DNA from 4 places in the Serratia sp. AS12 genome. Region 3 is predicted to be linked to each of the others. Evidence: predicted binding sites of a transcription regulator. Region 3 holds the regulator's gene; each other region holds the start of a gene.
What was found. Region 3 encodes Fur, which represses iron uptake genes when iron is present. Its sites were predicted from a motif close to ATAATAATGAGAACNACTATCAA; they were not measured.
Positions count from the first base shown of each region.

Region 1 (7,231 bases), 1.3 Mb from region 3:
TGCCGCTGGGCCGCCCGCCGTCATAAGGCTGGATGGTGCCGATATAAACCTCAGGGTGATGCATATGCGCCTCCGTTCTTTGCGTCAGAGGTTCAGCATAGCCTGAGTTGATCGGGAGGGACAGAACATCCCGCCCGAAAATAACCGGGCGGGGAGGGGCATCAGAACGTGGTCCAGTTGTCTTGCGCTGTTGCTGACCGCGCTTTAATCACCGGGGCTTTTGGCGCGCCGGCTCTCGCCACGGCGTCGGGGGCTTTCTGCTCCGCCAGGCGGAATACCGAGACGCTTTGCAGCAGCATGTCAGCCTGCTCTTCCAGCGAGTCGGCGGCGGCGGCGGATTCCTCCACCAGTGCGGCGTTCTGCTGGGTGGTATGATCCATTTCGACAATCGCCTGGCCGATCTGGGCGATACCGCGCGTTTGCTCGTCGGAGGCGGCGGCGATCTCCGCCATGATATCGCGCACGTGGGTCACCGAGAGGACGATTTGCTCCATGGTGCTGCCTGTATTCTCCACCAGGGTGGTGCCGGTTTGCACCCGGCTGACCGACTCGGCGATCAGCCCTTCGATCTCTTTTGCCGCCTGGGCACTGCGCTGTGCCAGATTACGAACCTCGCTGGCCACCACCGAGAAGCCACGCCCCTGTTCGCCGGCGCGCGCCGCTTCTACGGCGGCATTGAGCGCCAGAATATTGGTCTGGAAAGCAATACCGTTGATCAGGGTGGTAATTTCGGCGATTCGTCGCGAACTGCTGGAAATATCGCGCATGGTGCTGACTACGTTCTCTACCAGCTTGCCGCCCTGTTGGGCGGTTTGCGAAGCCTCGGTAGCCAGTTGGTTGGCGTGGTGGGCGTTTTCGGCGTTCTGCTTCACCGTGGCGGTCAGTTGCTCCATGCTGGCGGCGGTCTCTTCTACCGCCGCCGCCTGTTGTTCGGTGCGAGAGGACAAATCGGTGTTGCCTGCGGCAATCTCCGCCGCAGCGGTAGAGACCTGGCTGACCCCCATCTGGATTTTCTCAATCATATCGCGCAGGTTTCGGCTCATCGCCGCTACCGCATTCAACAATTGGCCGAGTTCATCGCGGCGGGTGCTGGTCTGCGCCTGACGCAGATCGCCGTTGGCGATGCGTTCCGCCAGCGCCAGAGTGCTGCGCAGTGGCCGGGTGATTTGCAGCGTGATGCGCCAGGCAATCAGCAACCCGGCGATAATGGCAATCAGCGTGGTGATGCCCATCTGCAGCTGCGCCGCATTAATATCGTTATGGGTTTGCGCCAGTTCGTCCCGCATAAAGGCGTTGACCAGCGTACCGACTTCCTGGGCGCTGTCCCCCAGCCGCTGGCTGGTCTGCTGTTCCTGTTCATAAGCCGGCAGATAAGCTTCGATTCGGTTTTTGTAGTCGTCGAGCGCGCTCAACAGCGGTTGCAGCAGGGGGCGCTGGGCATCGCTGAGCCGTCGGCTGAGTGCGTTTGCTGTGCTGCGCGCGTCATCAATCGCCGCTAACAGCGGCGCTTCGGATTCACGGTTCAGGCTCAGCAACAGGCCGCGTGCGTCGTAGCGCACCAGGGTCAGTTTCTGATTCAGTTGCACAAAAGCCAGTTGCAGGTCGCCATTGGTCAACTGGCGCTCCACCTGATTCAGGCTGTCTTGCACTTCCGACATGTTCCAACTTTGGCGTATCGCATCTTTTGCCGCTACCGCCTTTTCGAAGGCGTTTTGCTGCTGCTGGTATTGGCCGATCAATACCACCAGGCGTTGCAGGTCTCGCCGGCTTTGGGTATCCCAGTCCAGCGTCTGGCCCTGGTTGATCAGCCGTACCGCGTTTTCGATATTGGCGCGGTTATTCTTCAGGTACTCAGGCCGGTAGGTCTGGCCGAACAGCGCGCGGTTATATTTGGCCTGATTGATTTCGTCATTCAGCCGGTTGCTGAAATCGATGCGGTAGGCGCGGGATTCGATGATATTCAGGTATTGTGCGCCGGTGCCGGCGATGATCGCCGTCAGCAGTAGCATCAGACCAAACCCCAGGCCGAGCTTTTTACCCACGGTGAGATGAACGAACTTTCCTGCCAGTGTTTGCAATGCCGCCATATTATTTTTCCTTTGCGGGCGAACGTCTATTGAACAAACCATCGGCAAAGGGCGGTCAAACTTTAGCGGATTTTGGGTAAAAAAATGCCCGCTTCACGCGGGCATCATCAGTGCTGGGGGCGAATTACTTCTTCGCAGCGAAGCGTGCTGCCGCTTCGTCCCAGTTAACCACGTTCCAGAACGCTTTGATGTAGTCTGGGCGTTTGTTCTGATATTTCAGGTAGTAAGCGTGTTCCCACACGTCCAGGCCCACGATTGGGAAACCTGAAGCGCCGGCAACGGCTTCGCCCATCAGCGGGCTGTCCTGGTTAGCGGTAGATACCACGGCCAGTTTGTCGCCTTTCAGCACCAGCCAGGCCCAACCTGAACCGAAGCGGGTTGCTGCGGCTTTCTCGAACTCTTCCTGGAATTTCTCGACGCTGCCGAAATCGCGTTCGATAGCGGCTTTCAAATCGCCACCCAGCGTGGTGCCGATTTTCAGGCCTTTCCAGAACAGGCTGTGGTTAGCGTGGCCGCCGGCGTTGTTACGCATGAAAGTGCGCTTGTCGGCTGGCACTTTATCCAGATCCTGGATCAGCTCTTCAACGCTCAGCGAAGCCAGCTCAGGGTACGCTTCCAGCACGGTGTTCGCGTTGTTGACGTAAGTCTGGTGGTGTTTGGTGTGATGGATTTCCATCGTCTGCTTGTCGAAATGCGGTTCCAGTGCGTCGTAGGCGTACGGCAGGGATGGCAGTGAATAACTCATAATCATCATCTCCAGTGGGGTATGGGCGGCGCAAGGTGCTAGCACCGCGTAAGCAGTCGGATCATTATAGTTAATTAAATGATCTTGAAAATGATTATCAATGCCCTACTTAGTGTAAGGGATTAAATCAATCCACAATGCGCTGCGGGTGAGTAAACACCGTCGCGCGGCCGGGTTTGCTGAAACCGACCAGCGTCAGGTTGCTGCGCTCGGCGATTTCTACGGCCAACGAGGTGGCCGCAGAAACCACGAACAGGATCTCTACGCCGCACATCGCGGATTTTTGCACCATTTCATAGCTGGCGCGGCTGGAGACCAGGATCGCGCCCTGTTGCCAATCTTGCTTCGCGCGCACGCCGAGCAGCTTGTCGAGCGCTACGTGGCGGCCGACGTCTTCACAGCCGCCCAGCAGGTCACCCTGCGGCGAAATCCAGCTGGCGGCGTGGGTGCAGCCGGTGAGCTGCCCGACGTTCTGCACCTGCTTGAGCTGCCTCAGCGCGTGGTCGAGGTTGGCGAGAGAAAAGCGTTGGGTGAACGGCAGCACAGGCAGCGGACGGAAGATGTCCGCCAACTGTTCGATGCCACACACGCCGCAGCCGGTGCGGCCCGCCATGGCGCGGCGGCGCTCCTTCAACCCGGCAAAGCGGCGGCTGGAGAGCTCAATTTGCACCTCCAGCCCGTTACAGGTTTGGTTAATCTCTATACTGTAGATATCGCGCGGTGACTCGATAATGCCTTCGGACAGCGAAAAGCCGAGGGCGAATGCCTCCAGATCTTTTGGCGTGCACATCATCACCACGTGAGAGATGCCGTTATAGACCAGGGCGACCGGCACTTCTTCCGCCAGCCAGTCCGGCTGTGCGGTGGCTAGCTGCCCGCGCTGATAAACCTGGGCCTGGGTCACCCCTGTGAGCGGGGTCTCATTTATGTGCTGCTCTGGGTTTATAGTGTTCACTTAACTGGCACCTGTTTGTAACAACCCTATATACGCTGTGGTAATATTGCCGCGTAAAAACAAGATCGATTTTAGCGCTTCCCGCTTCAAGGGGGAAAGCGCCATTTGAAACAATGTGACAATCGAGAGTGAAAGGAGATCCCCATGCAGGTCAGCAGAAGGCAGTTCTTTAAGATCTGCGCTGGCGGTATGGCAGGAACGACGGTCGCCGCACTGGGCTTTGCCCCGGAAGTGGCGTTAGCGGAAACCCGGCAGTACAAACTGCTGCGCGCCCGTGAAACCCGTAATACCTGTACGTATTGTTCCGTCGGCTGTGGGCTGTTGATGTACAGCCTTGGTGATGGCGCCAAAAACGCCAAAGAAAGCATATTCCACATTGAAGGGGACCCGGATCACCCGGTAAACCGCGGCGCGCTTTGCCCGAAAGGCGCGGGGCTGGTCGACTTCATCCACAGTGCAAGCCGCCTCCAGTTCCCGGAGTATCGTGCGCCAGGTTCAGATAAATGGCAGCGCATTACCTGGGACGATGCCTTTACCCGCATCGCCAAACTGATGAAGGAAGACCGTGACGCCAACTTCGTGAAAACCAACGAACAGGGCGTCACCGTCAACCGCTGGCTGAGCACCGGCATGCTGTGTGCCTCCGCCTCCAGTAACGAAACCGGGTATTTAACCCAAAAATTTAGTCGCGCTCTCGGCATGCTTGCCGTAGACAACCAGGCGCGTGTCTGACACGGACCAACGGTAGCAAGTCTTGCTCCAACATTTGGTCGCGGTGCGATGACCAACCACTGGGTTGATATCAAGAACGCGAATCTGATTATCGTCATGGGCGGTAATGCGGCGGAAGCGCATCCGGTGGGGTTCCGCTGGGCGATGGAAGCCAAAATTCACAATAAAGCCAAGCTGATCGTCATCGATCCGCGCTTTACCCGTACCGCATCGGTGGCGGATTTCTACACGCCGATCCGTTCCGGGACCGACATCGCCTTCCTGTCGGGCGTGCTGCTGTACCTGATCACCCACGACAAGATTAACCGCGAATACGTACACGCCTACACCAACGCCAGCCTGCTGGTGCGGGAAGACTTTACCTTCGAAGACGGCCTGTTCAGCGGCTACGACGCCGAAAACCGCAAATACGACAAAACCACCTGGAATTATCAGCTCGATGAAAACGGCTTCGCCAAGCGTGATCTGACGCTGCAGGATCCGCGTTGCGTGTGGAACCTGCTGAAACAGCACGTCAGCCGCTATACGCCGGAGGTGGTGAACAATATCTGCGGCACGCCGACCGAGGATTTCATCAAAGTCTGCGAATACATCGCCGAAACCTGCGTGGCGGATAAAACTGCATCATTCCTGTACGCCCTGGGCTGGACTCAGCACTCGGTCGGCGCGCAGAACATCCGCACCATGGCGATGATCCAGCTGTTGCTCGGCAACATGGGCATGGCGGGCGGCGGCGTCAACGCGCTGCGCGGCCACTCCAATATCCAGGGCCTGACCGATCTGGGCCTGCTGTCGCAGAGCCTGCCGGGCTATATGACGCTGCCGTCGGAGAAACAGACGGATATCGACACCTACCTGAAGGCCAACACGCCGAAGGCGCTGCTGCCGGGCCAGGTGAACTACTGGAGCAACTACCCGAAATTCTTCGTCAGCATGATGAAGAGCTTCTATGGCGACAAGGCGCAGAAAGACAACGGCTGGGGCTTTGACTGGTTGCCGAAGTGGGACAAAGGCTACGACGTACTGCAGTACTTCGAGATGATGTCGCAAGGGAAGGTCAACGGCTATTTGTGCCAGGGCTTTAACCCGGTCGCGTCGTTCCCGAACAAAAACAAGGTCGTGGCCTCGCTGTCGAAGCTGAAGTTCCTGGTGACGATAGATCCGCTCAACACCGAGACGTCCAACTTCTGGCAGAACCACGGCGAGTTCAACGACGTCGATCCGTCGAAGATTCAGACCGAGGTGTTCCGCCTGCCGTCCACCTGCTTTGCCGAAGAAAACGGATCGATCGTTAACTCCGGCCGCTGGCTGCAGTGGCACTGGAAAGGCGCGGACGCCCCGGGTGAGGCGATGAACGACGGGGAAATCCTGGCGGGCATTTTCATCCGCCTGCGCGAGATGTACGCGCGTGAAGGCGGCGCGGTGCCTGAACAGGTGCTGAACATGACCTGGGATTACCTGACGCCGGAAAACCCCGCTTCGGAAGAAGTGGCGATGGAAAGCAATGGTAAGGCGCTGGCGGACATTCTGGACGCCGACGGCAAAGTGCTGGCGAAGAAGGGCGAACAGCTCAGCACCTTCGCTCACCTGCGCGACGACGGTACCACCGCCAGCGGCTGTTGGATCTTCGCCGGCAGCTGGACGCCGGCCGGCAACCAGATGGCGCGGCGCGATAACGCCGATCCGTCCGGCCTCGGCAACACGCTGGGTTGGGCCTGGGCCTGGCCGCTCAACCGCCGCATTCTGTATAACCGCGCTTCGGCCGACCCGCAGGGGAAACCCTGGGATCCGAAACGTCAGTTGCTGGAGTGGGACGGCGCCAAGTGGGGCGGGGTGGATATCCCGGACTACAGCGCTGCCGCGCCGGGCAGCGACGTCGGGCCGTTTATCATGCAGCCGGAAGGCATGGGCCGCCTGTTCGCCACCGACAAAATGGCGGAAGGGCCGTTCCCGGAACACTACGAGCCGTTCGAAACGCCGCTCGGCACCAACCCGCTGCACCCGAACGTGGTCTCCAACCCGGCGGCGCGCGTGTTCAAGGACGATCTGGCGGCGATGGGCACCTCCGACAAGTTCCCGTATGTCGGCACCACCTATCGTCTGACCGAGCACTTCCACTACTGGACCAAGCACGCGCAGCTCAATGCCATCGCGCAGCCGGAGCAGTTTGTGGAGATCGGCGAGAAGCTGGCGGAGAAAAAAGGCATCAAGCACGGCGATACGGTGAAAGTCAGCTCCAACCGCGGCTATATCAAGGCCAAGGCGGTGGTGACCAAGCGTATCCGTACTTTGCAGGTGAACGGCCAAGACGTCGACACCATCGGCATCCCGATCCACTGGGGTTACGAAGGGGTGGCGAAGAAAGGCTTTATCGCCAACACGCTGACGCCGTTTGTCGGCGATGCCAACACGCAAACGCCGGAGTTCAAGGCGTTCCTGGTTAACGTGGAAAAGGTGTAACGGAGACGAATTATGGCAATGCAATCTCAGGACATCATTCGTAAATCCGCCACCAATGGTTTCACGCCGGCCCCGCGCGCCCGTGACCACCAGGAAGAAGTGGCCAAACTTATCGATGTCACCACCTGTATCGGCTGCAAGGCCTGTCAGGTGGCCTGTTCCGAATGGAACGACATCCGCGATGAAATCGGCAGTAACGTCGGGGTGTACGATAACCCCGCCGATCTGACGGCCAAGTCGTGGACGGTCATG
Region 1 is NC_015566.1:43,056-50,286, forward strand. It holds gene yiiM (6-hydroxyaminopurine reductase) at 1-64, opposite strand, end outside; gene SERAS12_RS00195 (methyl-accepting chemotaxis protein) at 162-2,087, opposite strand; gene sodA (superoxide dismutase [Mn]) at 2,212-2,832, opposite strand; gene fdhD (formate dehydrogenase accessory sulfurtransferase FdhD) at 2,960-3,787, opposite strand; gene fdnG (formate dehydrogenase-N subunit alpha) at 3,932-6,979, shown strand; gene fdxH (formate dehydrogenase subunit beta) at 6,992-7,231, shown strand, end outside.
Region 1: the regulator Fur is predicted to act here: its motif matches at 2,911-2,933, upstream of sodA (superoxide dismutase [Mn]).

Region 2 (7,231 bases), 2.5 Mb from region 3:
ATCATTTGCGGCGTGTATGCCCATATCGGCTGCATGACTACCGCCATCGATGCCTTTATGCGCAATATCCAGCCGTTTATGGTGGCTGACGGTCTGGCGGATTTCTCCCGCGACGAACATCTGATGGCGCTGCGTTACACCGCAGGCCGCTGTGGCCGCGTGGTGACTACCGCCGAGCTGCTGCCGGGCATCGCCAGCAAAGCTGCGTTGCGCCTGCAAATTATGCCGTTCCTCGATGAAGACAGCGAAGACATGGGCGACGATGAGAACCTGATCGACTACGGTCTGGACTCGGTGCGTATCATGGAGTTGGCCGCGCGCTGGCGTAAAATCCGCAGCGATATTGATTTTATCGCGTTGGCCAAAAACCCGACCATTGACAGCTGGTGGGCAATGTTGTCGCAGGGGAAATCCTGATGGATAAAGACGGGGATTTTGCCGGTAAGCGGGTCTGGGTTACCGGCGCGGGTGCCGGTATTGGCCTGGAGACGGCGTTGGCGTTTGTTAGGGCCGGTGCCGAGGTAATTGGCTTCGACCTGCGTTTCGACGAACCGGAATACCCGTTCCGCACCGAAGTGCTGGATGTCGCCGATAGCGATGCGGTAGACAGTTTGTGCGGGCGTTTGCTGGCAGCACAGCCAGCACTGGACGTGCTGGTGAACGGCGCCGGTATTCTGCGGATGGGGCTGGCAGATGAAACCAGCACTGCAGACTGGCTGGCCTGTATGGCGGTCAATGCCGGCGGGGCGTTCAATATGTTCCGCCATGCCTTGCCGGTGTTCCGTCGCCAGCGGCGTGGCGCGATTGTCAGCGTAGCCTCTAACGCGGCGCATGTGCCGCGCGTCGGCATGGCGGCCTATTGCGCTTCCAAGGCGGCGTTGCGCAGCCTGTGCCAAACCGTGGGGTTGGAAGTGGCGCCTTATGGCGTGCGTTGCAATCTGGTTTCGCCCGGTTCGACCAACACGCCGATGCAGCGTGGCATGTGGCAGGACGAAAGCGGTGAACAGAACACCATTAACGGTTTTCCGGAGCAGTTCAAGCTGGGTATCCCACTGGGCAAGATCGCCCAACCGCAGGAAATTGCCGATGCCATTTTGTTCCTGGCTTCCGATCGCGCCAGCCATATTACCCTGCAGGATATCGTGATTGACGGCGGAGCGACGCTGGCGGCCTGATATACCCGTCATACTTCAAGTTGCGTGTGTGTTGACGGCAACTTAAATTAGGGGATTGGGTGACTTGTTATTTATGACTAGAGAGCGCTGCTTGCAGCGCCTTTTTTATGGGCGGTAAAAGGGGGGATCAGGTAATAGAGGTTATGGTGATTTCCGGGCTACAGATGCGAAAAAAGCGCCGTAAGGCGCTTTTTTCTGTATTGGTGGGTCGTGCGGGATTCGAACCTGCGACCAATTGATTAAAAGTCAACTGCTCTACCAACTGAGCTAACGACCCGCAGAAGTGGTGGGTGATGACGGGCTCGAACCGCCGACCCCCTCCGTGTAAAGGAGATGCTCTACCAACTGAGCTAATCACCCACTTCAGAACTTCCGGGTACTGCTAAACAAGAGAATGAGTGGTGGGTGATGACGGGCTCGAACCGCCGACCCCCTCCGTGTAAAGGAGATGCTCTACCAACTGAGCTAATCACCCTCATTCTTCTCATTTCTTACTGCTTTACTGCTCAACAAGATGGTGGGCGATGACGGGCTCGAACCGCCGACCCCCTCCGTGTAAAGGAGATGCTCTACCAACTGAGCTAATCGCCCCGTCTTGTTGGAGTCGCATTATAGGGATAGTTCAAAGTGAGTCAACGGTTTTTAAAATGATTTCAATCGTTCGCCGCAAATTTAAACAGGATGCGATATTTATCACCGCCAATGATGATTCTTTGCACATTGTTATGCGAAATGCGCCGCAGCGATAACGAAAACAGGTGCGGCAATATCGTGTCGGCGTTGAGGAATTAGCGGGGGGTGGTACAATGTTGCCCACTTTTTTCAATTCCGAGCAATCGTCGGCAACCGCCGACCCGCGTTGCGTAATAAGGCAGTGAAACCAATGAAAATCAAAACCCGTTTTGCACCGAGCCCAACCGGCTATCTTCACGTCGGTGGCGCCCGTACTGCGCTTTACTCCTGGTTGTTCAGCCGCCATTCGGGCGGTGAGTTCGTTCTGCGTATCGAAGATACCGATCTGGAACGTTCCTCGCAGGACGCTATCGACGCAATTATGGATGGCATGAACTGGTTAAACCTGGATTGGAACGAAGGTCCGTACTTCCAGACCAAGCGTTTTGACCGTTATAACGCGGTGATTGACGACATGCTGGTGCAGGATACCGCCTATAAATGCTATTGCTCGAAGGAGCGTCTGGAAGCGCTGCGTGAAACGCAGATGGAAAACGGTGAAAAACCGCGTTACGACGGCCACTGCCGCGACAGCCAGGACAGCCACACCGATGATGAGCCGTGCGTGGTGCGTTTCCGTAACCCGCAGGAAGGCTCGGTTATCTTCGATGACAAGATCCGCGGCCCTATCGAATTCAGCAACCAGGAGCTGGACGATCTGATCATCCGCCGTACCGACGGTTCGCCAACCTACAACTTCTGCGTCGTGGTGGACGACTGGGATATGGAAATCAGCCACGTGATCCGCGGCGAAGACCACATCAACAACACCCCTCGCCAGATCAACATTCTGAAAGCGCTGGGTGCGCCGGTACCGGAATATGCGCACGTTTCCATGATCCTGGGCGATGACGGCAAAAAACTGTCAAAACGCCATGGCGCGGTGGGCGTGATGCAGTACCGCGATGACGGTTACCTGCCGCAGGCGTTGCTGAACTATTTGGTGCGCCTGGGTTGGTCTCACGGTGACCAGGAAATCTTCTCTATTGATGAGATGAAAGAGTTCTTTACCCTGGAAGCGATCAACAAATCCGCCAGCGCTTTCAATACCGAGAAGTTGCAGTGGCTGAATCACCATTACATTAACCATATGCCGGCGGAAGAAGTTGCGGTGTATCTGGCGTGGCATGTTGAGCAGCTTGGCATTGAGACTCGTAACGGCCCTGAGCTGAAAGATATCGTCAAGCTGTTGGGCGAGCGCTGCAAGACGCTGAAGGAAATGGCCGAGTCCTGCCGCTACTTCTATGAAGACTTCAGCGAATTCGACGCTGACGCCGCCAAGAAGCACCTGCGCCCGGTGGCACGTCAGCCGCTGGAAGCGGTACGCGCCAAACTGGCTGCTGTCAGTGCCTGGACGCCGGAGAACGTGCATGACGCCATTCAGGGCACCGCTGATGAGCTGGGCGTAGGTATGGGCAAGGTGGGCATGCCGCTGCGCGTAGCGGTAACCGGCGCCGGTCAGTCACCGGGTATGGATGTGACCGTGCATGCAATCGGCCAGGCGCGTTCTTTGCAGCGTATCGACCTGGCGCTGGCCTACATCGCCGGGCGCGAAGCTCAGGCCTGATAGGTTGACCCCGTGCCGCCAGGTTGTAAGCCGGTGGCAAGATGACGCGATAACAGATAAAGCTTTGTGGAGCGTTCCGCAGGGCTTTTTTTATGTCTGGCTGATTTTTATCCGCAATGGCTATTTTTTAGCGCTAAACGCGCTGATTTGGCGGCTTTTTCAGCGCTTGATCGAGTAATTCAATTTAGCCGTTGACAGTGTTTCGGGGGTTTCATATTATGCGCCCCGTTCACAGGATTTTGTGTTTGTGGATTGGGGCTATAGCTCAGCTGGGAGAGCGCTTGCATGGCATGCAAGAGGTCGACGGTTCGATCCCGTCTAGCTCCACCAACCTTTATCTCAGAAAGGTTGGGGAATACCGTAACGCCGGTCAAAGCGTACCACTTTTGTGGGGCTATAGCTCAGCTGGGAGAGCGCTTGCATGGCATGCAAGAGGTCGACGGTTCGATCCCGTCTAGCTCCACCACTCTTTAAAAAGCCGACCTCAGGGTCGGCTTTTTGCTTTCTGTCTTTGCTGCTTTCTAAACTGTGGGCAATAAAAAAGGCCGCCGAAGCGACCTTTCCGTTGTTGCCGTTTCGGCTTAGCCCAGAACCAGGCCCGCGATGGACGCAGACAGGAGGCTGACCAGCGTAGAACCGTAAACCAGCTTCAGACCAAAGCGGGAAACTACGTTGCCCTGATGCTCATTCAGCCCTTTAATCGCACCGGCCACAATACCGATGGAAGAGAAGTTGGCGAAGGAAACCAGGAACACCGACAGAATGCCCATGCTGCGTGGCGACAGCTCGGCAGAGACTTTCTGCAGCTCCATCATGGCCACGAACTCATTGGAGACCAATTTGGTCGCCATGATGCTGCCCACCTGCAGGGCTTCGTGCTTAGGAATCCCCATGATCCAGGCGAATGGATAGAAGAAGTAGCCCAGGATTTCCTGGAAGCTCAGACCGAAGATGGCGCTGAACAGACCGTTGAGCGCAGCGATCAGGGCGATAAAGCCGATCAGCATGGCAGCAACGATAATAGCTACTTTGAAGCCTGCCAGAATGTATTCACCCAGCATTTCGAAGAAGCTCTGGCCTTCGTGCAGATTGCCCAGATGCAGTTCTTCTTCTTTACTGGTGTCATACGGGTTGACCAATGACAGCACGATAAAGGTGCTGAACATGTTCAGTACCAGCGCCGCAACCACAAACTTGGCGTCCAGCATGGTCATGTAAGCACCCACGATGGACATGGAAACCGTAGACATCGCGGTTGCCGCCATGGTGTACATGCGTTTTTCCGACATCTTGCCCAAGATATCTTTATAGGCAATGAAGTTTTCAGATTGGCCCAGGATCAGCGAGCTGACGGCGTTAAACGACTCCAGCTTGCCCATTCCGTTTACTTTTGACAGCACGGTACCAATAATCCGGATGATAAACGGCAACACTTTGATGTATTGCAGAATACCGATCAGCGCAGAGATGAAGACGATTGGGCACAGTACCTTCAGGAAGAAGAAGGCCAGACCTTTATCACCCATACCGCCGAATACAAAATCAGTCCCTTGCCCCGCAAACCCGAGCAGCTTGTCGAACAGCGCCGCGAATCCTTTTACAAAGCCTAAACCCGCTTCCGAATGCAGGAAAAAATAGGCCAGCAGTACTTCAATAACCAACAGTTGAATAACGTAGCGAATGCGGATGCTTTTACGATCGCGGCACACTAACAGTGCCAGGATCGCAACCACCACCAACGCTAACGCAAAGTGCGCAATATGGGACATGTTTGCTCCAAACTTGAGGCAGGCTGAATTTCGGATGTCATTTTATGTAACGCCACGTTTAAAAACGAGAGGTCCATTGCAAATATGGAAAGTCGTAATGGGAAATGTCTTAAATTATTACACTAAAACATAAAAAATCAATGGGTTACTGAATCCATATGAAATTCCTATTCTTGTGCTAATTTGATTATCAGGCGTATTTCGTTTGGAATATGCCTCGCTGAAGGGCAGAAAAGTGTAACCTGCACGTTACACCCTTCGTTAAAACCTGAGTTATCCCCGATTACAGAGATAAGTTTTACCGTCACAAATGCGCTTGATAATTATTCTCATTTACATAAAATAACCCTTAGTTTATCAGACTAAGGGTTCAGGGTATGCCAAACAGTCGCGTGGTTGAGAACACCCGTCGCCCGTCCAGAAAAATCAAACTGTCGCTGATGGGGCCCGCATTTATCGCGGCCATCGGTTATATCGATCCCGGCAACTTCGCCACCAATATCCAGTCTGGCGCCTCTTTGGGTTACAGCCTGCTGTGGGTTGTGGTCTGGGCCAACGTCATGGCGATGCTTATCCAGTTGTTGTCCGCCAAACTCGGTATCGCCACGGGCAAAAACCTGGCGGAACACATCCGCGATCGCTTTCCACGCCCGGCCGTATGGGCTTATTGGGTGCAGGCGGAAATCATTGCGATGGCCACTGACCTGGCGGAGTTTATCGGCGCGGCGATAGGTTTCAAACTGCTGTTGGGCGTTACGCTGCTTGAGGGCGCCATCCTGACGGGTATCGCCACTTTTCTGATCCTGATGTTGCAAAAACGCGGCCAAAAACCGCTGGAGATGGCGATCGGCGGGCTGCTGCTGTTTGTTGCCGCTGCCTATATGGTGGAACTGGCGTTTTCCCAACCGCAGCTTGGCCCGCTGTTAAAAGGCATGGCGATCCCGGATCTGCCGAATGGCGATGCGGTATATCTGGCCGCCGGTGTGCTGGGGGCTACCATCATGCCACACGTGATTTATCTGCATTCGTCGCTAACCCAGGCTGCCGGCGAGAATTCAAAGGCGGATCGGTATGCGTCCACCAAGGTCGATGTCGCCATCGCCATGACCATCGCCGGTTTTGTTAACCTGGCAATGATGGCAACCGCCGCTGCGACCTTCCACTTCAATGGGCACAGCGGTGTGGCCGATCTTGATCTGGCCTATCTGACACTGCAGCCGGTGTTGGGCCAGGCGGCGGCGACGCTCTTCGGGCTGAGCCTGGTGGCCGCCGGTCTGTCCTCCACCGTCGTGGGGACGCTGGCGGGGCAGGTGGTGATGCAGGGATTCGTACGCTTTTACATTCCGCTGTGGGTGCGCCGGGTGGTCACTATGCTGCCGTCGTTTATCGTCATTATGCTGGGGATGGATGCCACGCGCATTCTGGTGTTGAGCCAGGTGCTGCTGAGCTTCGGCATTGCGTTGGCGCTGGTGCCGCTGCTCGCCTTTACCGGTAACCGGGAACTGATGGGGGAGATGGTGAACAGCCGGAGCATACAGACGCTGGGTAAACTGATTGTGTTGGTGGTCGTCGGCCTGAACGGCTATCTGCTGGTCAGCAGCGTGCTGTGATCGAAAAGGCCAGCGTTACGCTGGCCTTTTGGCATCAATCATCGTCGTGATGGCGACGACCGCGATCGTCATCATGGTGATTTTTTTTCCAATGATGTTTTTCGTGATGCTTGTAGTAATGCTTATCGAATTTGCGATAGCGGCCATCATGATAGTAATAATTTTTGCGCCAGTAATCGTTATCGCGCCAGCGATAACCATCCCAGTAATAGCCCCGGCGGCTGCGATCGCCCAGGTAGCGGCCCTGATGGCCTTGCCACCAGTCGCGGTCGCGCCAGTCGTAGCCGTCCCAATAACGGCCGCGATTATCTTCCTCGCCAATGCGCAGCGATACGCCCGGCATCAGATTGATACTGAGGCCTTCTGCATGCGCCTGCT
Region 2 is NC_015566.1:3,844,619-3,851,849, reverse strand. It holds gene SERAS12_RS18055 (isochorismatase) at 1-417, shown strand, start outside; gene dhbA (2,3-dihydro-2,3-dihydroxybenzoate dehydrogenase) at 417-1,175, shown strand; tRNA gene SERAS12_RS18045 (tRNA-Lys) at 1,377-1,452, opposite strand; tRNA gene SERAS12_RS18040 (tRNA-Val) at 1,460-1,535, opposite strand; tRNA gene SERAS12_RS18035 (tRNA-Val) at 1,575-1,650, opposite strand; tRNA gene SERAS12_RS18030 (tRNA-Val) at 1,691-1,766, opposite strand; gene gltX (glutamate--tRNA ligase) at 2,059-3,474, shown strand; tRNA gene SERAS12_RS18020 (tRNA-Ala) at 3,729-3,804, shown strand; tRNA gene SERAS12_RS18015 (tRNA-Ala) at 3,865-3,940, shown strand; gene SERAS12_RS18010 (NupC/NupG family nucleoside CNT transporter) at 4,056-5,243, opposite strand; gene SERAS12_RS18005 (Nramp family divalent metal transporter) at 5,621-6,853, shown strand; gene SERAS12_RS18000 (DUF2502 domain-containing protein) at 6,888-7,231, opposite strand, start outside.
Region 2: the regulator Fur is predicted to act here: its motif matches at 5,560-5,582, upstream of SERAS12_RS18005 (Nramp family divalent metal transporter).

Region 3 (7,231 bases):
TTGCGCCAGCAGCTCGTTGGCGCGCTTTTCAATCACCGAGGTCAGGTTGGTGTCGGCCGGGCCGCCGTTGGTCGGGTTATACTTGATGCCGCCGTCTTCAGGCGGGTTGTGCGAAGGGGTAATGACGATGCCGTCGGCTTGCGCCCCGCCGTTGCGGTTGTGGCACAAAATGGCATGGGATACCGCAGGAGTTGGCGTAAAGCCGTTATTTTCCTGCACGATCACATCTACGCCGTTGGCGGTCAGGACTTCCAGCACAGAAATAAAGGCCGGCTCCGACAGCGCGTGGGTGTCTTTACCGACGTAGCAAGGGCCGGTAACCCCTTGCTGGCGACGCACTTCGGCAATCGCCTGGGCGATAGCGAGGATATGGGCTTCATTGAAGCTGTGGCGCAGAGCGCTGCCACGATGCCCTGAAGTACCGAACTTCACCGCGTGTGCGGCGTTGCCCGCTTCCGGCTGCAGTACATAGTACTGCGACGTCAGCTGGGCCACGTTGATCAAATCGCTTTGCTGAGCCGGCTGCCCGGCACGTGGGTTATTCGCCATCGACATATCTCCCTAATCCCTGTCCGGCAACCGGGCAATATGTCGCTCACGGCCACCATGACGGGCTGTTCGCTAAATTAGATAGTGCCGCAAACTTTATCTGTCAGTTCCGCAGGGAACTGCATAGCCTGCATGATGTGTTCAACCATGCTGCGTTTACGACCGGTGTTGGTATTGGTGATCACCCAGTAAGGCGTACCCGGAACGTGCTTTGGCTTGGTATGCGTTCCGTTCGCCAGCAGGGTTTGTTGATCGCCGGCAAAATAGGTGCGGGTACGGCCATGCAAAGCATCGGTAGCTGCGGCAAAGCCCGCCGCATCGAGGGTATACAGGGTCGAAAGAACCAGCATGAAACGATTCACAGCTCTGCTCTGCTCGGCATATTCGTCCGACAGCAGCAGCTCGCGTACCGCGCGCACACGATCGCGAGGACGCTGCGCGGCGACGACTTTTTCCTGCTCGGCGCTCTGAGCACTGGCGGCAGGCACGGCACGCAATGGCTGGCCTGCGGTAAATTTCAACATACGGCGCAAAATATCGGACGCGCTCTCACCAATATGTTGCGTGTGGCTGGCAATATAACGGTAAAGCTCTTCGTCGACTTCAATAGTTTTCATCTTTATCCAGTACTGTTTTTTTCTACTTAGAACCTGAAGCCAGATCCTGCATTCAAGCCATGGGATTATAAGGTTAAAAGCGCAAGGGCGAACACAACTATGTGCCTGCGGGCGGAAAAAGCAGACTAATACCTATAGCCGGCGCTGCCAAGCCCGAAACGAGAAAAATCCGGGTTATACCCTATGGATTTCAAGTTTCCGCTAACCACGCTGCTGCCTGAAAGGCGACGGGTATATTCGTCGTGTGTTTTAATCATGATACCCTAATCTGAATCTCTCTCAGTATGAACTTCGCCATGAAATTACATTATCAACTGCTGGCCACCGACTCCGCCGCCCTGCCGGTCGTGCTGATCCACGGGCTGTTCGGCAATCTGGACAATCTTGGCGTGCTGGCGCGCGATCTGAATCAACAGCACAGCGTGATTAAAGTCGATCTGCGTAACCACGGCCTTTCGCCGCGTTCTGCGGTAATGACCTATCCGGAAATGGCGCAGGACCTGCTGGCGCTGCTCGATGAGTTGCAGTTGGAGAAGGCGATTGTGATCGGCCACTCCATGGGCGGCAAAGCGGCAATGGCGCTGACGGCGATCGCCCCAGAACGGGTTGAAAAGCTCATTGTTATCGATGTGGCGCCGGTGGATTACCGCACGCGTCGCCATGACGAGATTTTCGCCGCCTTAAAAGCGGTGAGTGCGGCCGGTATCACCCAACGCCAGCAGGCCGCGGAGTTGATGCGCAGCTACCTGCAAGAAGAAGGCGTGATCCAGTTCCTGTTGAAGTCTTTTCATCAGGGCGAGTGGCGCTTTAATCTGCCGGCACTGATCGACCAATACGAAAACGTCACCGGCTGGCAGGACGTCCCCGCATGGCCGCACCCGACGCTGTTTATCCGCGGCGGCCTGTCGCCCTATGTGCAGGACAGCTACCGTGAAGATATCGCGCGTCAGTTCCCGCAGGCGCGAGCGCATGTGGTTGCCGGCACTGGCCACTGGGTTCACGCGGAAAAACCGGAGGCGGTACTGCGCGCCATTCACCGTTTTCTCGACGAAGCCTGAATAAAAACCACCCTCTGGCGAAAAAACGCGCTAAAGATAACGGCTTAGCGCGTTTTCGGCTCAGTTAAACATTGTCGTTGCTCTATCTGCTGGGGTAATATGGCGCGCTATAATTTTGCCGCCCTGCTCAGCGTGTTCAGTAACGTCAGGCTGGGGGTAAATTTGGGTTAGGGTTTATTGGCCCGAAGTGTGTTAACCGAACCGTCCGGAAGCGTATACGCTTTTTGATGCAAACTCCCTTGCAGTACCGCTACCTATGGCAAAAGAACAAACGGATCGCACGACGCTGGATCTGTTCGCAGATGAACGCCGTCCGGGGCGCCCGAAAACCAACCCGCTATCCCGAGATGAACAGCTTAGAATCAATAAGCGTAATCAGCTTCGACGCGATAAAGTCCGTGGCTTACGGCGTGTGGAACTGAAAATCAACGCGGATGCGGTGGACGCCCTGAACAAACTGGCGGAACAGCGTAATATCAGCCGCAGCGAGCTTATTGAGCAAATGCTGCTGGCACAACTGGCGGATGAACAGCCGGAACATTGATCTTTGCAGCCGCACATGCGGCGCGGTGTTATGGATGACACCGATCAACACCGTTTTATTCCTCCCGGCATCGCATAAACGCGATAAAACCCCGGGGTAAATCTCTGGCATGATACGCACTTACCGGTAAGAGGCAGATTCTTGCCATGTCATCATTTTAATCGGTGTTATCGCGTTCAACGCTAACATCGTGCAATGCAATTAATTGAATTTAAAGGTTATACGCGATATGGCTAATGTAGGCATTTTCTTTGGCAGCGACACTGGCAATACCGAAAACATTGCCAAGATGGTCCAGAAAATTCTTCAGCAGCAGTTTGGCAAAGAGGTGTCGGAAATCCGCGACATCGCCAAAAGCAGCAAAGAGGATCTGGAAGCTTTCGACATCCTGCTGTTGGGTATTCCTACCTGGTACTACGGCGAAGCCCAGTGCGATTGGGATGACTTCTTCCCGACGTTGGAAGAAATCGATTTCAACGGCAAGCTGGTTGCGCTGTTCGGCTGTGGCGACCAGGAAGACTATGCGGAATATTTCTGTGATGCAATGGGCACCATCCGCGACATCATTGAGCCACGCGGCGCCGCGATTGTCGGCCACTGGCCGACCAAGGGTTACCATTTCGAAGCATCGAAAGGTTTGGCGGATGACAATTTCTTCATCGGCCTGGCGATTGACGAAGATCGTCAACCGGAATTGACCAACGATCGCGTCGCGGCCTGGGTGAAGCAGATCAGCGAAGAACTGAGCCTGGCCGATATCGTCGGCTAACCCTCAAAGGTTGAACAAAAGCCCTGCAAAGTGCATAGTGTTGCCAGCAGGGCCGTTCATCGGCAGCACGGATTTCTGCAATAGAAGCTACATGTTTGTAACTTCCCACATCGTCAAGGTAGACTGAGATATCGGTTTATCCCATCCATCAAGACGTTGCGTGTGTAACATGCAATTGTGCCATGATATCTTTGTTAACAACCGGCGGTTTCCATTTAGGGCAACCGGTTCTATAATGACACGCAATTAACTCTTTGTGCCGACCGATGCCACAGGCAAGAATGCCTCAACTTGATTAGCATAGTAACAGGACTGAATCCGCATGACTGACAACAACACCGCATTGAAGAAGGCCGGCCTAAAAGTCACGCTTCCGCGACTCAAAATCCTGGAAGTACTGCAAAATCCGGAATGCCATCACGTCAGTGCGGAAGATTTGTACAAAAAACTGATCGACATGGGCGAAGAAATTGGCCTGGCGACGGTTTACCGCGTACTGAACCAGTTTGATGATGCCGGGATTGTGACCCGTCACAACTTCGAAGGCGGCAAGTCCGTGTTCGAATTGACCCAACAGCATCACCACGATCACCTGATTTGCCTGGACTGCGGCAAAGTGATCGAATTCAGCGATGAGTCTATCGAAGTGCGTCAGCGTGATATCGCCAAGCAGCATGGCATCAAGCTCACCAACCACAGCCTCTACCTGTATGGTCACTGTGAAATCGGTGATTGCCGCGAAAACGACACCCTGCACGACAAAAAATAATGCCCTCAACCGGCATTGAGAACCGCCTTAACGGCGGTTTTTTTATGCCTCCAGGTGAGAGCAAAAAAATCCCCGGACAGGCCCGGGGAAAATCACATCTGAAAGACAACAATTGCAGCGGCACTTCTCCACGGTACTTCTCTCACTTCCCACTTACGCTCACGTCACCGTCAACTCACCCGCCGACACGCGGATGGGTAAACTCGTCACAATGCATATTCAAGAAACAGCAGCCGATCGAAGAAAATCGGCCAGGCATAGTCGAAAACGCCGCGAACGCGGAACCCTTGGTTCAGGTAGATTTGGCAGGCATCGCTGCGTTGCCATACGCACAGCACGATATGTGTCGCCCGGCGCTGCTGCGCCTGCTGCTTAATCAGGGCAAACATTGGGTTAAAATAGCCCTGTCCGCGGAATCGGCTCTCGATGGCCAGGCTACAGACAAAGTAATCGTCCGCACCGCACTGGCTGTGCACAAAATCGTCGTAGGCCTCATCAAGCGGCTTCATTTCATCGCGATATAGATAGCTCGCCTTAACGCCATATAACTCGTCGAGACTCGCCGCAGTGAAAAAACCGATAAATGCCCCGCACCGATCGTAAGCCAGGGTAATCAGGTCCAGATAGGGGTCGATATTTTGCGCCTGCTGCAGCGACACCAGATCCATCCCGGCCGGGTTGCCGGCAGAGCAGTATTCCAGGTAGCTGGTGGCAAAAAGCAGTTTCGCCATGCGGATCCTGTCCGCTTCGCCAGCTTGCCGCCCCGGCAGAAAATGTAACCCACCCTGCGCTAGCGGCAATGCCGCATCGCCCGTTCCGACGGTTAACCGCCAGTAATTGCCTTCGTCGATCTGCCGCCGGTTATCCGCTATCAAATACTCGCCAAAAAGCTGGTTCACCCGATCCAGCGCGCGGTCATGGGACAGCACCGAATAGTAATGATAGTGATCGATATCAGACCTTATCTGCGCCGGGTAGGCCATGCGCGGCACTTCATCGACGGTAAATATTTCCGCATAGCGGGCCAGATCCGTCGGTTGCTCAAGCTGCCAATCCACCAGCTCCAGCCGGCTTATACACTGCCGATAGCTGCGCAGTTCCTCCTCCCCGAGCGGCAACGTCTCATTGGTGAGCACATCCTCCAACAGGCGCATGCCGCGGATACCACAGGTCACCGCCTGTGGAACAGCGTCATAATGAACCCCATGATCCTTGCAAAAACTATCGTGGCTGAGGACAGTCCTGCCGATGTGGCGGCACCACAACAGATAAAACGCGTCGAACAGCCTTCTTTCATAAAGGGGGCTTTTATCTGGCACGTCACCGGTTTGCGCCGCATAGATCTGATCCAGGCCCGCCAATATTTTGCACAACGACCTATCACCGCTGCGACCAATGATCATGCCGGTTTCATCCAAAAACAAATTCAACCCGCTGACGTGGCTGACTTCGCCATCGGGCAGGAGCTGAAGGTAATCCGGCACTTCCGGCTTCAGCAGGAAAAACGTCGCCGAACGGTGCGGAAGGGTGTCGATATCCATATACATTCCGCCCATTTCAATCAGGATCAAAAAGCGAAAGTAGTCAGAAAGCGTGGCGTAATAGCGCTTATCATGGAGCGCGTGGATAAAATCCAGGTTACCGCCGACCCTTTTTTGCGCCAACTCGCTCAGCGAATGCACCTGCAACCGGTGGTTGCCGGCATCGAACTCCCCCAGCAGACCGCCTTTCACTTCCGAAGCTGGGGAAAAGTACGCCTCGTTTTTGAGTTGCCGCGCATCCCATACCCACAACATCCCGACCCATTCGTCGGCGGTTGTGCTGCAAACAGCCTGCTGCGCATCTCCCCATTGGGAGATAACCTCTCTGGCATCGTCGGGAATCGCACCGCCCAGCCAAATGCGGTGCAGCAATTTTTCCTGCGCGGCCAACGGATGAGTAGGAACGCAGAATAACGAGGAGCACTGCGCGGCATCGAATAAATGCCCTTGCTCAGCCAGCCACGCCCGCAGTTGGCTGACCCCTCGCTGGTACTGTTCCAGCAACGCCGGGGAACGCTGGCGCTGAAATTTCACGAACGCTAACTTCAGGTTATTAATCCAGGCCTCATAGTTGGCACGAAACAGGTGATGCTGCATGAATCTCAAATGCTCGTCATCAAGCTTCATCGTCAGCCTCCCACCAGCGGTGTGCAATGGCCGTATCCCTGTGGATTTTTGCTCTGCCAATGCCAGGCGTCGCGAACCATTTTTTCCAGGCTTCTTTTGGCTTTCCAGCCTAATTTTTCCGCCGCCAGCGTCGGGTCAGACCAGCACTCGGCAATATCTCCTGCACGGCGCGGATTAATTTGATAGGCGATTTTAAATCCGCAGGCGCGTTCAAATGCCTGGATAATCTCCAGCACCGAATAGCCTTTGCCGGTGCCCAGGTTATACACGTTAAAACCCGGCCGCAGATTATCCAGCGCTTTCAAATGCCCTTCGGCCAGATCCATAACGTGAATATAATCACGCACCCCGGTGCCATCGCTGGTGGGATAGTCGTTGCCATACACCGGCAACACCGCAAGTTTGCCAATAGCCACCTGTGCCAGATAAGCCAGAAGATTATTGGGAATGCCTGCGGGATCTTCACCGATCAAACCAGACTCGTGCGCCCCGGCCGGGTTAAAATAACGTAGCGCGGTGATCGCCATCTGCGGTGCGGTTCTGGCAAACTCCGCCAAAATCTGCTCCACAATAAACTTGGAGGTGCCATAAGGATTCGTCGTCTGCCCGACGCGGCAACTCTCCGTCAGCGGGGTATATTCCGCCGGCCCGTAAACGGTGGCGGAAGAGCTGAAAATAAATTTCCGAACACCGGCATGGCGCATTCTGTCCAGCACGATCAGCGAGCCGGAAATGTTATTTTGATAATATTTCAGCG
Region 3 is NC_015566.1:1,322,684-1,329,914, reverse strand. It holds gene pgm (phosphoglucomutase (alpha-D-glucose-1,6-bisphosphate-dependent)) at 1-549, opposite strand, end outside; gene seqA (replication initiation negative regulator SeqA) at 627-1,166, opposite strand; gene ybfF (esterase) at 1,451-2,224, shown strand; gene ybfE (LexA regulated protein) at 2,481-2,768, shown strand; gene fldA (flavodoxin FldA) at 2,998-3,537, shown strand; gene fur (ferric iron uptake transcriptional regulator) at 3,860-4,306, shown strand; gene SERAS12_RS06125 (glycosyltransferase) at 4,513-6,474, opposite strand; gene galE (UDP-glucose 4-epimerase GalE) at 6,477-7,231, opposite strand, start outside.

Region 4 (7,231 bases), 2.1 Mb from region 3:
TCTTCCAGCGCGCGGCGATGGCCGACGCCAATCCCTTGAATCACCGGCGATTTCATCAGCAGCGGGCCGGCAGGGGCAGAGACTTCGAAGCCTTCGAGGGCGCCGATCACCGAGATGCGCCCGTGAACCGCCACGGCACGGACCGAATTGCCGAGGTTGGGGCCGCCAACGGTGTCAATCACGTGATCGATACCCTGGTCTTGCGTCAGTTCATACACGGCGTCCACCCAGTCGCCGTTCAGGCGGTTAATGCCGTGATCGGCACCCAGCGCTTTGGCACGCGCCAGTTTTTCATCGCTGGCGGAGGTGATGTATACCTCCGCGCCGTGTGCCTTGGCTATCTGTAGCGCGAACAGCGCCACGCCGCCGGTGCCTTGCACCAACACCGATTCGCCGGCGTGCAGGCGGCCTTGTTCCACCAGCGCGAACCAGGCGGTCAACCCGGCGCACGGCAGGGTGCTGGCCTGTACGTCGTCCAGCGAGGAGGGTGCTGCGGCCAGCCAGTCTTCGTGCACCACCACGTATTCCGCCAGCATACCCTGATAGAAACCGCCAAGGGCGCGGTAGGGCGGTGTACGCGCGTCGCCGTGCGGCTTCTGTCGACCGTCGATCCAGCCTGGGCTGAAGGTGGAGATCACTCGATCGCCGGGTTGGAAGCGGCTGACGTCGGCACCGATGGCATCCACTTCGCCGGCCATGTCGGAGGCGGGGGTAAAGGGCTGCGGCAACGTCATCCCCATACCGGTTTCAATCACCATCTTGTCGCGGTAGTTGAGCGCCACCGCTTTCACTTTCACCCTGATCTCGTGCGGCCCCGGCTGCGGGATGGCGCTTTCGGTCAGTTGCAGGTGTTCACGCCCCAGGGTGGCCATTGTCCAGCGTTGCATTGTGTCAGTCATGATTCACTCCAAAGTCGGTAATAAGTAGACCTGTCAATATTATCGTTGATTGATATTCGCCAGTGGCGATAAGATTTCCTTTGATTGTTTCCTTCAGAGATACAAACCATGACCGATCGGTTGAACGGCATTTCGGTATTTGTCACCGCCGTGGGAGCGGGGAGCTTTGCGCTGGCTGCCAGCCGGCTGCATCTTTCGCGCTCGGCGGTGGGGAAGACCATCGCCAGACTGGAACAGCGGCTTGGCGTGCGCCTGTTCCACCGCACGACTCGCAGCCTGAGCCTGACCGACGACGGGGCGCTGTTCTACGAACGCTGCCTGCGGGCGCTGGAGGAGATCCGCACGGCGGAAACGCTGCTGGAATCGGGCAAACGAGAGGTCAGCGGCAAGCTAAGGGTAACTATGCCGGTGCTGTTTGGCCGCATCTGCATCGCGCCGCTGCTGACCGAACTGGCGCGCGAACACCCTGGGTTGGAGCTGGAGCTGTCATTTAACGATCGCGTCGTGGATTTGATTGAGGACGGTTTTGATCTGGCAATCCGCAACGGTGAGTTGGGCAACAGCAGCGAACTGGTGGCACGGCGACTCGGTAACCATCGCATGGCGCTTTGCGCCGCGCCGGCTTACTTGCAGCGCCGCGGTGAACCGCAGAACATTGAACAACTGGCGCACCACGACGCGGTGGCTTATGTGCGTGCCGGCATGGTGCGCAACTGGTTGATCCCCGAAGCGGACGGCGTGACGCGGGAGATGATGCCGGGTACCCGTCTGCAGATGGATGACCTGCAGGCGATAGCGGATGCGGCTGTTGCCGGGTTCGGCATTGCCTGGCTGCCGTGTTGGCTGGTGCGCGGGCAACTGATTAAAGGTGAACTGGTGCGGATAATGCGAGATCGGCCGGGGCTGTTTTTCGACGCTCATGCGGTGTGGCCGCAGACGCCGCATTTGCCGTTGAAGGTGCGGCTGGCGGTGGATCGGTTGGCGAGCAAGTTGCCCGCCAATATGGAGTTGATTGAAGCGAAGCCTGTCGGTTAGGCGGAGGCGCGTTTTTTGCGCCAGATAACCAGCATGGCGCCCAGTAAGCCCACCAACAGCAGCAGCAGCGGCAGGATCATCAGCCCGGTCATCACCTGGCTTTCGTAGCGTTTCACCAGTGGGATCTGGCTGAAAGCGTAGCCGAGGCTGACCAGAGTGCCGACCCAAACTGCCGCGCTTAACCAGTTAAACAGATGAAAACGCGCGCTGTTCAGCCCAGAGATGCCGGCTATGGTTGGCAACAGGGTGCGAACGAAGCCGAGGAAGCGGCCGATCATCAGGGCCATCAGGCCGTGACGGCTAAACAGGTTGTGCGCACGTTGGTGATACTGGGCGGGCAGTTGCAGCAGCCAGCCTTTCACCAGGCTGGTATGCCCCAACCAGCGGCCCTGCAAGTAGCTGAGCCAGCAGCCGAGGCTGGCGGCGAGGGTCAGAATAATCAGCGTGGGGATAAAAGCCATCACGCCTTTGGCGATCAATGCACCGGATAACAGCAGCAGGCTGTCGCCGGGCAGGAAGGAGGCTGGCAGTAATCCATTTTCAAGGAACAAAGTGGTGAAAAGTACGGCATAAACCACCCAAATTACGCTTGGATCGGCAAGGGCAATGAAGTCCTGCTGCCAAAGCGCATGAACAATCTCTCGTAATACATCCATTTTAAGTCCTGTTGCATGCCGGTTGCGCCCGGGGCCCCCTTCTCCAGGAGGCGGTGTTGACCGTATCTGACCATTACCCGCTTAGTGTACTGCTAATAGCTTAAGCACACATTAAACGAAGCAGAATAAAATTGGCAGCGCAACGGGCTGCGGATCAGCGTGCGTTGGCGATACGCTCGAACCCTTTTGCTAGGTCGGCGATCAGATCCTGCACGTTCTCCAGGCCGATATGGAGGCGCACCAGCGTACCGGAAAAATCAACGCCGCCCGCCGGACGGATCGCCTCCAGCTCTTCCGGTTGGTTGGCCAGGATCAGCGACTCGTAGCCTCCCCAGGAATAGGCCATGCTGAAATGGCTGAAGTTATCCAGATAGTCGGCCAGTTGCTTGTCGCTGAGCCGTTGTTTCAGCACGAAAGAGAACAGGCCGTTGCAGCCGCTGAAATCGCGGCGGTAGAACTCATGGCCTTTGCAGCCGGGCAGTGCGGGGTGATTGATTACCGCCACCTCCGGCCGTTCTGCCAGCCAGTTGGCGACTTCGATACTGCTCCGCTCGTGCTGCTTCAGGCGTATGCCCAGCGTGCGCAAGCCGCGGCTTGCCATATAGGCGGTATCGGCGTCCACCATCTGGCCCATCAGGTAAGAATATTCGCGCAGTTGATCCCAACAGCGTTCGTTGGCCACGGCGGTACCGAGCATGTAATCGGAGTGCCCGATAATGTATTTGGTGCCGGCCTGAATCGAAATATCGATATCAAAATCCAGCGCCTTGAACAGCACGCCGGCCGCCCAGGTGTTGTCGATCATGATCACTATTTCCGGCGCTACGGCGCGGATGGCCTGCACCATCGCCGGGATATCCTGAATTTCCATGGTGATGGAACCGGGGGATTCAAGAAACACCACGCGGGTATTGGGCTGAATCAGCCCGGCGATATCGGCGCCGATCAGCGGGTCGAAATAGGTGGTCGTCACGTTCATGCGGCTAAGAATATGGCTGCAAAAATCCTGTGTCGGCTCATAGACCGAACCGGTCATCAGCACGTGATCGCCGGCGCCGACAAAGGATAAAATGGCGTTGGATACCGCCGCCGCGCCGCACGGATAAAGCACGCAGCCCGCACCACCTTCCAGCTCGACCATCGCATCCTGAAACGCGAAGTGGGTCAGGGTGCCGCGGCGGCCATAAAACAGTTCGCCGTGGGCACGTTGGGCGGTGGCGTGTTTCTTGGCCGCAACGGAGTCAAATACCAGTGAGGAAGCGCGCTGGGTGACGGGATTGACGGAGCCCTGGGTATAGCGTTTGCTGCGCCCGGCGGCGATCAGCGTGGTTTCGATATTTTTTGACGTCATAGGAATGGGCTCACTTTTACTGGCTTTTCACTGGCGTTTTTGCGATAGCCCTTAGGTTAACATGACATATAATAGCCATCCAGACGTTTTAACTTCCAGATATAGAAACGGCCATAATCCTCTGCCGGAGCGCGTTCTGGCACGCCATCATTCTGCGTGACGGCGTTTAACTCGCTCGCATATCGGCAAACGGACAGCCCACAGGCAAAAATGCTGTCGGCGCGCGTTTGTTGCATCTCTGTGGGCGAAAAGTAACGAAAAACCCGTTAAAAGGGGAGTCAAGGGCCTGACCGGCAGCGAATGGGTGAATGTTGCGGCTCCGACGCCGCGAGATCTTAAATATTGCCGATTATCAGGTGCGCCGTAAAACCCCGTCCTTCAGGGCGGGGAGGATGTCAATTGGTAAATAATAATGAGAACTACTATCAATCCCTGATTGGTTTGATATGATCACACGCTGAATTATTCCTCAATTTTGATCGGTAACGGGTGGAGGCACAGCGTGAAAACGGCTGGCAAGCATTTAAATCAAGGAGCGTTCGGCCAAGACCGGGCGCAATGGGGCAAGGCGTTAGGCCGTGGTCTGATCGCTTCAATGGTATTGGTGGTTGGGCTGGCCGGCAGCGCACAGGCTGCACCGGCGGCAAACCCCGCCGTGACCGAGAGCGTTGCTCCGGTCGCCGCGCCTTCCGCTTCAGCGCCTGAAAGCCTGACCCCGCTCAATCCGGCGCCGACCCTTCAGCCACCGGAAACGCGCGGCATGGATCTGTCCGTTTGGGGCATGTACCAGCACGCGGACATCGTCGTGAAGATAGTGATGATCGGCCTGGTGCTGGCGTCTATCGTCACCTGGACCATTCTGTTCTCCAAAGGCAGCGAGTTGTTCCGCGCCAAGCGCCGTTTGCGCCGCGAGCAACTGGCGCTGGCCAATGTGCGTACGCTGGATGAAGCCAGCGAACTGGCGCAGGGTTTCTCCGAAGAAAGCATCAGCGCGGTGTTGCTGAACGATGCGCAAAACGAGCTGGAACTGTCGGCGGAGTCCAACGACAACAACGGCATCAAAGAACGTACCGGTTTCCGCCTTGAGCGCCGCGTAGCGGGCTACAGCCGCAATATGGGCCGTGGCAACGGCTTCCTGGCGACCATTGGCGCTATCTCGCCGTTCGTCGGTCTGTTCGGTACCGTTTGGGGTATCATGAACAGCTTTATCGGCATTGCCCACTCGCAAACCACCAACCTGGCCGTCGTCGCGCCCGGCATTGCGGAAGCGCTGCTGGCGACCGCGTTGGGGTTGGTCGCCGCGATCCCTGCGGTGGTGATTTATAACGTCTTTGCCCGCGTCATCAGCGGCCATCGTGCCCAGGTTGGTGATGTGGCGGCGCAGGTATTGCTGCTGTCGAGCCGCGATCTGGATCTGGCCGCGACGGCAGAGGCCAAACGCTCACAGCATTCACACCAACTGCGGGTGGGGTGAGTTATGGCGATGCGCTTAAATGAAGATCTGGACGACAGCGGCGAACTGCATGAAATCAACGTGACGCCGTTTATCGACGTCATGCTGGTGCTGTTGATCATCTTTATGGTGGCCGCGCCGCTGGCAACGGTAGATATCCGCGTCGATCTCCCCGCTTCTTCAGCCAAACCGCAGCCGCGCCCGGAAAAACCGGTGTTCCTGTCGGTGAAAGCGGATAAGCAACTGTACGTGGGTGAGCAAGCGGTCAGCGCCGATCAACTGACGGCGGTGCTGGATCAGCGCACTCAGGCGAACAAAGAGACCACCATCTTCTTCCAGGCGGACAAGACCGTGGACTACGAAACGCTGATGAGCGTGATGGATACGTTGCGTAAAGCCGGCTACCTGAAAGTGGGGCTGGTGGGGATGGAAGGCGCCGCGAAGTAGCGGGCCGGATATCGCTAACGATGAGAAGGGCGCCGAGGCGCCCTTTTTCTATTTCAATGCTTTGATAGAATTCAGCCGCGAGCATGCGCCGCGGCGCGGGCGATCTGCTCATCGGTAGGGCGCACGCCGGTATAAAGCACAAACTGCTCCAGCGCCTGCAATGCAATCACTTCCGCACCGGTGACCACCCGTTTACCTTGCGCGCGCGCGTTGCGAATCAGCGGGGTTTCCGCCGGCAGCGCCACCACGTCGAAAACGATTTTCGCCGCTTCGAGGGTTGCCGGGGTAAAGGCCAGTTGTTCCGCCTCTGCGCCGCCGGCCATACCGATGGGGGTCACGTTGATCAGCATATCCACGGTTAACTCTCCGACTTCCGCCAGCCACTGATAACCGTAAGCGCTAGCCAGCGCCTGGCCTGCCGCCGCGTTGCGGGCGATGATGTGACCGCGTTTGAAACCGGCGTCGCGCAGGGCGGCAGTCACCGCCTTTGCCATACCGCCGCTGCCGCGCAGGGCGAAAGTGGTTTCTACCGGGATCTGATGCTGCGCCAGCAGTTTGGCGATGGCGATATAGTCGGTGTTATAGGCCCGCAGAAAGCCGTCGTCATTGACGATGGTATTGACTGATTCAATCGCCGTGGCAGAAGCATCCAGCTCATCAAGGAAGGGAATGCAGCTCTCTTTGAACGGCATGGAGACCGCGCAACCGCGAATACCCAGAGCGCGCACGCCGCCCACCGCCGCCTGAATATCCTGGGTGGTGAATGCCTTATAGATAAAGTTCAGATCCAGTTCCTGGTACAGATAGTTATGGAAGCGGGTGCCGAAGTTGCCAGGGCGGCCGGCCAGCGACATGCACAATTGGGTATCTTTGTTAATCTCGCGACTCATGATGGGCTCCTTAATCGGGGAAAAAACCTGAATTTAGGGCTGGCCGAGCAGCGCCTTCGAAGCGGGGTGGCGCCAGTGGATGCTGCCCGGCAGATATAACGCATTCTGCGCCAACGGCTGCTCGTCGATAAGCTGGCTGACCATGTTGAAACTGTGCTGGGCCAGGGCGCGGCAATCCTGGGCTACGGTGTCGATTTTCAGCGTCAGGCCATCGAACAGGTAGTGGTCGTCGAAGCTGCAAAGGTGCAGGTCGCTTTCCATCAACTGGTGCTGATTCAGGTAGCGCAGCACCCCTTCCAGCAGGCCGCAGGCGGCGGTAAACAGCGCTTTCGGCGGCCGGCCAAGCTGCGCGCAAAGCTGAGCGAACATCTCGTAGCCGGAGCTGGGGTGGTAATTGCCGTTGATGATCCATTCCGGTTTACAGGTTACCCCGGCGCGTTCAAGACCGAGCTGAAAACCGGCCAAGCGATCGCGCGTTGGCGAGATGCGCGGCTGGCCAC
Region 4 is NC_015566.1:4,696,271-4,703,501, reverse strand. It holds gene SERAS12_RS21760 (NAD(P)-dependent alcohol dehydrogenase) at 1-899, opposite strand, end outside; gene SERAS12_RS21755 (LysR family transcriptional regulator) at 1,008-1,934, shown strand; gene SERAS12_RS21750 (DedA family protein) at 1,931-2,590, opposite strand; gene metC (cystathionine beta-lyase) at 2,745-3,941, opposite strand; gene exbB (tol-pal system-associated acyl-CoA thioesterase) at 4,444-5,415, shown strand; gene exbD (TonB system transport protein ExbD) at 5,419-5,841, shown strand; gene SERAS12_RS21725 (shikimate 5-dehydrogenase) at 5,913-6,731, opposite strand; gene SERAS12_RS21720 (substrate-binding domain-containing protein) at 6,765-7,231, opposite strand, start outside.
Region 4: the regulator Fur is predicted to act here: its motif matches at 4,348-4,370, upstream of exbB (tol-pal system-associated acyl-CoA thioesterase).